DNA from 3 places in the Peribacillus sp. TE19612 genome. Region 1 is predicted to be linked to each of the others. Evidence: riboswitches for the same ligand, from Rfam matches in the RefSeq annotation. Region 1 holds a riboswitch; each other region holds the start of a gene.
What was found. A riboswitch is a leader RNA that binds a small molecule or an ion and turns the genes downstream of it on or off. The one in region 1 is predicted to bind lysine.

Region 1 (3,287 bases):
TTCATCAATACCTAAAAACTTTGGTGCATAACTGAAACCTTTATTCTCCAAATGCTTTAATAGCTTATGAATCTTGGGACTATCAGGCTTTAATTCCCGTCGCACAGTATCTCCTGAACGATAAACTTCAGAAACATTCCCTCCTGTTAGCATTTCTTCATTTTCAAGGTTTGACATCTATGGATCCCTCCCTAATATGACTTTCTATAACACGTAAAACAATTCCTGTTTGTAACTGCCTTATAGACAGTTACGATTCACGAAACATTACTTAGAAATATTCATGGACGGATACGATAAAGGCAGGGAATTTAGTAAATTTGTACAAGCATGTTTTGTTTTATCTCATATATATAGTAGAAAAAGGAGTGATATTTATGAATTTAAGTAATGATTTTTTATGCCGTCATAATCCATTCTGCGGTCATAATTCATCCAGCCATGATAAATCATCCTGCTGTGATAAGTCATTCTGCTGTGATAAGTCATCTTGCTGTGATAAGTCATCCTGCTGTGATAAGTCATCCTGCTGTGATAAGTCATCCTGCTGTGATAAGTCATCCTGCTGTGATAAGTCATCCTGCTGTGATAAAGCAAAGGACAAAGGGCATAAACAAAAAAGATTTTCGCCAATCGGACAAGCATGTCAGACCCGACAACAAATAAGTGAGTTTTTAAGAAATTCTACCATAGGTTCAATCATTGGATTCACTACAACCGCTGAACCATTTAAACCTATATTTGTAGAGTTGCGCAGTTTTGATTCTGTTACCGGACAAGTGATAGTTACTGACAGAGCAATGGGTAATTTCACTATTAGCCTTTCATCTATTTGTTCCGTTAAAACTATTTGTCCCGCTACAACGCAACCGATGTTTAATGCTTAAGACTTTATAGAGGATTGGGAAAAAATTAAAAACTCCCCTAAGGGAGACGGGGGGCAGGAAGTTCTGAATGACTCCTTCATATTCTTCTCTATTCAGCAGGATAAAAAAGACAATTAATTGAATAATTAATTGTCTACAGTTTTTTTACGGTTTTGTATACTTTGAATGTTGCCTCCAGGCGCTCGCTTTCCCCGGGGGGTCCGGGTGTGCGCCTTCGGGGTCTCTCCCCTGGACACACTTTTCCCGCAGGAGTCTCGCACACCTGCTCCCCATTTAACGACCAGTAGTTTCGTTTAGCAAACTCAATTAAGCCTTTATCACCAAGTTCGCCACCTCGAAGCTTCAATGGCAAATCTTTCAGGAATCCAGCCTATGGATTCCCACTATCATTCGGATTCCTTGAATAAAAGGATTTCTCTAGGGTTTTCCTTGATACAAAAGCCAGTCCACAAGAAAAGATTACATATAAAACAAATTGTCCTTGCAACAGAATGGATTCCCTGTTATATTACAATCAATTAAATATTTTCTTACTTCAATTTTTTTTGAAGTGAGGATAGAGGAGCAAAGACCATTAGTACACATTTTGAGGAGAATGAGATCCTATGACTATTGTGGAAAGGGGAATTTGCCGAAGCGGAAAGAATCTCATGTTCTTGAAGCTGGTTCTGCTATTGAATAAATACAGGACTGTCATATAGGAAACTATATGGAGGGCTATCTTATGCGCGGAAACATTTTCTTGGTAAATATTGTTTCTAATGCAGCAGCGAATCCTCGTTGTTGCTTTTTTGCGTTTACCCCTGAATGGCCCTAACCACCTCTGAATATTTTTAAAAATTATACAAAAGGGTGTGAAGTTATGAATTTTGGCCAAGTTTTAACCGCAATGGTTACCCCGTTCAATCATAATGATGAGGTTGATTTTAATGCTACGAGAACTTTAGTAAACTATTTAATTGCTAATGGTTCTGATGGATTAGTAATAGCTGGTACAACTGGAGAGTCCCCTACATTAACTCAAGAAGAGAAAGTGGATTTATTCAAATTTGTTGTGGAAATTGTTGATGGAAGAGTTCCAGTCATAGCAGGAACCGGCTCAAATAACACGAGAGCTTCTATCAGCTTAACAAGGCAAGCGGAGGCAGCAGGAGTCGACGGAATCATGCTCGTTACCCCATACTATAACAAGCCGGCTCAAGAAGGATTATTTCAGCACTTTAGCGCTATTGCCCATTCCACTTCATTACCGGTAATGCTTTATAATATTCCAGGTCGAAGTGTTGTAAACATGTCAGTGGAGACGATTGTTAGCCTCTCAAAAATCAACAATATCGTGGCAGTAAAAGAAGCAAGTGGTGACTTGGATGCCATGGCACAAATCATAAGCAAAACAACTAGTGACTTTACTTTATACAGCGGCGATGATGGGTTAACATTACCGGTTTTAGCCATCGGTGGAGCAGGCATCGTTTCGGTTTCTTCACACATAATTGGTAATGAAATGCAAGAAATGATCAATAGCTTTAAAAATGGTGATGTCCATGGTGCTGCCGCTACACATCGTACACTTCTTCCAATCATGAAAGCATTATTTGCTGCACCAAGCCCGGCACCAGTAAAATCAGCATTAAATATGCGGGGGTTAAATGTTGGAGGCGTCCGGTTACCATTGGTCCCTTTAAACGATGAAGAAAAAAGAGCACTGCAAACAGCTCTACAGCCTGGTAACGCAGAAGCCATTTTATTAAATAAATAAAACTAATGATTCTGGAGAAATTTTAAAAAGCAGTGCATACTCGAAAGACATGCACTGTTTTTTTATCCATGTACGGCTCAGGTGGAAGAATTTATACTATATATAAAGAATCAATAAGGAGAGAGCCAATGGGGGGTACACACAAACCAAACATTCTTGTATTTAGTCCTATTCAGACAGAGGTCGATGCTTATGCTGATCGTATCCGCAATAGTGGGTTTATATCGGTGAAGACAGCGAAAACTTTGGAGGAAGCAGAAAAATATTTACCAGGCACTGAAGTTATCTTGGGGTGGAATTTCCCTACACAATTACTATGTAAACCAATAGCCTCATCTGTTCGCTGGTTTCAATCAATTGGAGCAGGGGTCAATGATTTGATTGCAGACAATTCGATACCTCAAAACATTACAATAACTCGAATTATTGACCAATTCGGTGCTTACATTTCTGAATACGTATTTTTGTTTCTCTTGGACATAGTGAAAGACGGTCCTCGGATGAAACAATCGCAATTGGAGCGGAGGTGGGATCCTTTCATTTCTGAAACCCTAAAAGGGAAAACAATCGGGATCGCTGGACTTGGATCGATTGGCGCTGAACTTGTTCGTAAAGCCCAAGCATTTGATATGAATGTACAT
Region 2 (3,287 bases), on a different contig from region 1:
TCGCTTTTTCCGGTCTACGATGAACCGGAACAGGAACTTCTTACATTCCTCGGTCAGTTTTACGAGATTACGAACCACTTTAAACCAAAGGAAATCTTGCTGCCAGAATCTGTGGATGCCGAAATGGCCGAAGGGCTGCTTGGTGTCAAAACGATTCACCCGAAAAGGGGAGCGAAAAAAGACATGCTTAAATTGGCGAATAAAAATGCCTCCATCGCCCTTCAGGAAAAATTCTCTTTGATTGAAAGGGATGAAGAAAGAACGATCAATGCGGTGGAAAACCTCGGGAAACAACTGGGTATCTACACCCCGCATCGAATTGAAGCTTTTGATAACTCCAATATCCAGGGAAGTGACCCCGTTTCCGCTTTAGTCGTGTTCATTGATGGGAAGCCGGAAAAAAGAGAGTACCGCAAATATAAGATCAAGACGGTCCAGGGACCTGATGATTATGAATCGATGCGTGAAGTGGTCAGAAGAAGATATTCACGAGTATTGAAAGAAGGGCTGCCGCTTCCGGACTTGATCATCATTGATGGCGGAAAGGGACATGTCGAAGCAGTACGGGATATTCTGGAAAATGAATTAGGCTTGGATATTCCACTTTCAGGCCTCATTAAGGATGAAAAGCATAGAACCTCGCAATTGATGATCGGAAATCCGCTTGAACTTGTACCTCTTGATTCAAGGAGCCAGGAATTTTACCTATTGCAAAGAATTCAGGATGAAGTGCATCGGTTCGCGATTACGTTTCATCGCCAGCTACGCGGGAAAAATGCGGTTCACTCCCAGCTTGATGATATTCCAGGAGTCGGGGAAAAGCGAAGGAAGCAATTATTAAGGCATTTTGGATCATTGAAGAAAATCAAAGAGGCGACGGCCGAGGAAATCATGGAAGCTGGCATGCCAAAAGGGGTAGCCGAGGGAATCGTTAGAAAATTACAAGAATAATCTTGCTACCGATAAATCTCTATGCTATGATTAAAAGGAATTTTTAACTAGACAACTTAAAAGTGCTGATAGAGGTGCGGAATTCAAGAGTAAAAACCTGGAGAAGTATGAGCTTCCATGAAAGGTTTTGAAAGGGGACGCCGCCGAAGGAAGACAAGACTCATACCTTGTCCTCCTGGTCCGACATTTAAGAAATGGCGGATTGTCAGGGTTTATACCCTGGAGAGCTATCTCACTGTGATTACAGTATTAGGATATGTGACCACAGCAATGAGATATTTCTCATTGCTTTTTTTATTGCCTAAAAAGTAGAGAGGGTGCATGAGGATGGCATTAATCGTTCAAAAATTCGGCGGAACATCCGTCGGTAGCGTAGAAAAAATCAAAAATGTTGCCAATCGGGTAATCGAGGAAGCGGAGAATGGAAATGAGGTTGTCGTCGTTGTTTCAGCTATGGGGAAAACAACGGACCAATTGGTTTCCATGGCGCGTGATATTTCCGGATCCCCGAGCAAGAGGGAAATGGATATGCTTTTGACGACTGGGGAACAGGTAACGATTTCCCTGTTAACGATGGCATTGATTGAAGAAGGACATGAAGCCATTTCGTATACTGGCTGGCAGGCTGGCATGCAAACGGAATCCGTTCATGGGAATGCCCGGATTTTAAACATCGATGCCACGAGGATCCAAGCTCAGCTTCAGGAGAAGAAAATAGTGGTCGTAGCCGGTTTCCAGGGTAACGATGCAAATGGGGAAATCACTACCTTAGGGCGAGGCGGTTCCGATACGACGGCAGTTGCCATCGCTGCAGCGCTGAATGCGGATAGATGCGATATTTATACGGATGTAACGGGTGTTTTCACAACGGACCCACGCTACATAAAAGGCGCGCGAAAACTCCAATCCATTTCTTACGATGAAATGCTGGAACTTGCCAACCTGGGGGCGGGCGTCCTTCACCCAAGGGCTGTCGAATATGCAAAAAATTATCAAATTCCGCTTGAAGTACGTTCAAGCATGGAGAGAGAATCAGGTACGATCATAGAGGAGGAAGCAACTATGGAAGAAAACTTAATTGTACGCGGCATTGCTTTTGAAGACAGTATTACGAGAGTCACAATATATGGTTTGCCCCAATCACTTGGTGCTTTATCCACGATCTTCACCACACTTGCGAAAAACCGGATCAATGTGGACATCATCATTCAAAGCATGACTGCCGAGGATACGACGAATCTATCTTTTTCCACAAAAAGTGAAGATACGGAAGCGGCCTTGATCGTGCTGGAAAATAATAAAGAACAATTGGGGTTCGACCGAGTCGAAACGGAGAGCGGATTGGCCAAAGTTTCCATCGTCGGTTCTGGTATGGTATCCAATCCGGGAGTGGCTGCCGAAATGTTTGAAGTGATGGCCAATACAGGCATCCAGGTGAAAATGGTCAGCACATCGGAAATTAAAGTTTCGACCGTCGTCAATGAAAAGGAAATGGTGAAGGCGGTTGAATCCCTTCATGAAGCATTTAAACTTGGTCAGCATGCAAATGTGCTAGCTTAAGTGTCAGGAGTCCAATAAAAAACAGACTTCCGGTAAAAAGGGTAAGTCTGTTTTCAGGGCTCATTAGATTGGATCTCTGGGATCCCATTGGATGGTGAATATCACTTTTTTTGCGCGGCGTTTGATTTCTTCCGTTGATTCGCTGAGGAATTTTTTTTGCAGTGTAAACTGCTCGGCAAGGAAACCGGCTTCAAGTTGGAAGTGACAATCAGGGTGTAAATCCAAACGGCGGCTGATTATTTCACCTGTCAGGGATAATTCCATCTCGTGTTTCGTATATTTCAAGATTTCCAGATTGCCCCATCCAGCGCTTTGGAAAAATTCAATCACTTCCTGATCGCCATTCAATGGGAATTTTCTTGCTAATTGTTTACCTGCCCAATAGAGGATTTGATTAGAGTCTTTTCCGAGAATATCGTTCAATAGAACTTCTCTGATTAATTCGTATCCGAAAGCTGGAACTTGGAATTCTTCAGTTGTTTGAATTTCTTCAGTTTGAATCTCTTCTTCTATCGCAGCAGCAATATTTTTTTTCATAATTTATCGCCTCTTTCTGTAAATCTATTATAAACGTATTTCTTTTGCAAATTATACTGTTTTTTATTTATTTAAATCGCAATTGGAAAAAAATGAGAAATTATACCGGGATATTAATAGTTAAATTAGAAATTTCTTCAAAATATCATCTTGACAAACAAAAAATACCCAATATAATCCAATAAAATCTATTCTGAAAAAGAGATTTCTTGTATCCGTTTTCTTGACGCACATTGAAG
Region 3 (3,287 bases), on a different contig from region 1:
GATCGTTTGAGGAAGAACAGCTGTTGGTGCTATGCAACTTTAAAGAAGAGCAGGCCTCTTATACTTTGCCTGAAGAGCTGCATGCATATTCTGCCACAAAGCTGATCGGCAATTATGATCAGGAGGAAGAAGGAGTCTCCAGCAAACCCCTGCAACCATATGAATGCCGTGTTTATCATTTGAAATGAAAAAAGGACCTGTTCTTCTCCGGTTAGGGAAGAACAGGTCCTTTGCGTATTATTTTGATTTAAGGTCACATTCCTCAAGCGGAATGATTTTTGTTTTATGCTTAATTTTATAGCCGAACCATAGGACGAAAAATAGAATCAAGCCAATGTAGGAAACGAACATTGAATTCCAGTCGATCCCATCGCTGCTGAAAGCCTGATAGCCTTGTCCGATGATAATGATAATACAAAGGACAAGTGCGAATATAGGTCCGAATGGGAAGCCTTTTGCCCGGAATGGTAAAGCATTCATATCAAGGCCTTGAGCTGCGTAAGCTTTGCGGAACCGATAATGGGCAATCGCAATCCCTACCCAGGTGACGAATCCTGCCATGCCGGAAGCGTTCAATAACCAGATATAAACGACGCCATCCCCGAAAAATGAAGCTAAGAATGCAACGCAGCCAACTAAAGAAGTCACGATAAGTGCATTCACGGGCACTCCTCTTTTATCTAACTTACCTAGGAATTTCGGTGCTTTCCCATCACGTGCCAAGTCCCATAGCATACGCGTTGAAGCGTACATGCCAGAGTTACCTGCAGAGAGTACGGATGATAAAATGATCGCGTTCATGATGGATGCAGCAAATGCAAGGCCGGCACGTTCAAATACAAGCGTGAATGGACTTACGGCAACATCTTGACTCAATAAACGTGAATCCGTAAACGGAATGATCATTCCAATAACGAAAATTGCAAGGATATAGAACAAGAGGATGCGCCAGAAAACGGATCTGATTGCTTTAGGAATATTTTTTTCTGGGTCCTCACTTTCACCAGCAGTCACTCCAAGCAATTCCGTTCCTTGGAATGAAAAGCCAGCAGCCATGAATACGCCTAGAATCGTGAAGAACCCTCCGTTAAAGGGACCTTCGCCCATTGTGAAATTGGAAAAACCAATTGGGTCATTCCCACCCATGATTCCGAGAATGATCAGAACACCCGTAATCAAGAAAATGACGACTGTCACGACCTTGATCATGGCAAACCAGAATTCTGTTTCCCCGAAACCTTTAACTGACATGTAATTGATAAGAAACATAGTGATTAACGCAATGGCACTCCAGATAAATGAAGGGCTATCCGGGAACCAGAACTTCATAATTAAGACAACGGCAGCCAATTCGGCGGCAATAGTGATTGCCCAGTTATACCAGTAGTTCCAACCAATCGCAAAACCGAAAGACGGATCGACGAATTTGGATGCATAGACACGGAACGAACCGGCCACTGGCATGAAAGCCGCCATTTCTGCAAGACTTGTCATTAAGTAATAAACCATGATGCCGATGACCGCGTATGCCACCAAGGCACCGCCGGGACCGGCTGAATGAATGGCACCGCCACTTGCTAAAAATAAACCTGTTCCAATCGTTCCGCCTAATGAAATCATCATTAAATGACGCGCTTTCAGGCTCCTTTTCAGTTCAGTAGGGCTTGTTGGTGATTGTGAATTTGACAATTGATGTTACACTCCTTTTTATTGGAAGGGAACGAAAAATAAAAAAACAGCAGTCGAAAAAGATCGACGGCTGTTTATAATAAACCCGTTTATCCTTCCGAAGATAGCTCCCCACGCTTTTTGAAAAAACGTGACAGTGGTGTTCCTGTTCGGTAACACCGCCAGCAAGAATATACATGGAATATACCCTAACTTCGGCAACTTATCCTTTCAAACGGAGTCTTTAATTTTCCAGAATCTCGTCCGCTTTACTTTTATAAGCTGCAGCCTCTAACTCATCGGTAAATGAGGAAGTATTCAATTTTCTAAAATCGTTGGCGTCAGTTTGTAGGTGACGTCGGACGATTTTACTCATGAAATTCATGCAATCGCGAATAGATTGCTAGTAATTGAGTAAACTTTACTATATCAAAATTATAAAATAACTTCTGGGATATCGCAATGATTATTTTATGTGGTTATTTTTTCCTAGTTAATGAATGATGGCAGGAAGGAAGAATCAAGTGACGATATACTAAAATATAGCACATCCTGATAACTAAACGGTTTTCCGTTTTATTAGGGCATAGTCCAGTTTTACATGTTTGACCTCTTCAGGATTCTCAAAGAGATCCACTGCCATTTTCCCGATCCATTCCAGCGGTAAGGAAATGGTCGTGATGTCGAGCATTTCGCCAAGGCTATCATTATTGAAGCCGAGAATGGCCACATCTTCCGGTATCCTTATACCCGATTTCTTAGCGGTAAGAATGAAGCCCGCCGCCGTGTCATCATTCGTGATGATGATGGCTTCAGGTTTATCCATCATCGAATTCCATTCCTGAAACAATTGTTCACCGTCTTTGATGTGATAACTGCCTTCAAACAGCCATGCTTTATTGTTTATCAGTTGATGTTTACTCATGATATCGTTAAAGGCCTTTGTACGATGGGAACTGTTTCTGCTCTTTTTACGGCCAAGGCTGTATCCGATTTTCTTATATCCTTTAGCAATCACGTACTCAAGGGCACAGGAGAAAGCTGCATAATGATCAATGCTGATGGATGAGAATTCAGCCTGGGCGGTATCTTCACATAAAATAATCGGTCCGTATTTTTGATAATCCAAGAGGATTTTCATTTCCGAAATCCTTGAACAAACGATAATGCCATCGAGCTGCTTCATTTGCAGCATATTAAAAGCCTGGATCTCTTTCTCCCTGTCATAATTTGTTTGAAAGATGACGATATGACAGCCAATTGCATTTGCCTGTTTTGTGATTCCGTTAACGATTGCCCCGTAATATGGGTGATTGTTGAATGGGATGATGACGCCGATAAGGTTGGTTTTCCCTTTTGATAGATGAATGGCGTTGATGTTTCTCGTATAATTCAAACGATTGATTGCTTCTAAGACGCTCTTTCTTTTATCGGGGCTTACATATGGATGATCATTCAATACACGAGACACTGTTGAGACAGATACACCAGCACATTGAGCTATTTTTTTAATATTTGTCATGGTATCACCGTTTTTCTTTTTTTATATTGTACAGTATGAAACCCATTTCAGGGCAAGGGAACAGTGTGGGACTGCTGAAGATTTCTTCAAATAAGGT

Region 2: linked by a shared signal. The riboswitch ahead of ACZ9AO_RS03780 (aspartate kinase) and the one ahead of dapA (4-hydroxy-tetrahydrodipicolinate synthase) in region 1 are both predicted to bind lysine.
Region 3: linked by a shared signal. The riboswitch ahead of ACZ9AO_RS15325 (amino acid permease) and the one ahead of dapA (4-hydroxy-tetrahydrodipicolinate synthase) in region 1 are both predicted to bind lysine.

The regions. Positions count from the first base shown of each region.
Region 1 covers NZ_JBWCCL010000018.1:18,627-21,913, forward strand. The annotation lists gene ACZ9AO_RS23480 (phosphotransferase) at 1-177, opposite strand, end outside; gene ACZ9AO_RS23485 (hypothetical protein) at 425-604, opposite strand; lysine riboswitch at 1,437-1,615, shown strand; gene dapA (4-hydroxy-tetrahydrodipicolinate synthase) at 1,750-2,646, shown strand; gene ACZ9AO_RS23495 (D-2-hydroxyacid dehydrogenase) at 2,775-3,287, shown strand, end outside.
Region 2 covers NZ_JBWCCL010000002.1:93,390-96,676, forward strand. The annotation lists gene uvrC (excinuclease ABC subunit UvrC) at 1-951, shown strand, start outside; lysine riboswitch at 1,013-1,189, shown strand; gene ACZ9AO_RS03780 (aspartate kinase) at 1,279-2,511, shown strand; gene ACZ9AO_RS03785 (YslB family protein) at 2,575-3,048, opposite strand.
Region 3 covers NZ_JBWCCL010000008.1:82,903-86,189, forward strand. The annotation lists gene ACZ9AO_RS15320 (glycoside hydrolase family 13 protein) at 1-188, shown strand, start outside; gene ACZ9AO_RS15325 (amino acid permease) at 238-1,689, opposite strand; lysine riboswitch at 1,786-1,970, opposite strand; gene ACZ9AO_RS15330 (LacI family DNA-binding transcriptional regulator) at 2,228-3,190, opposite strand.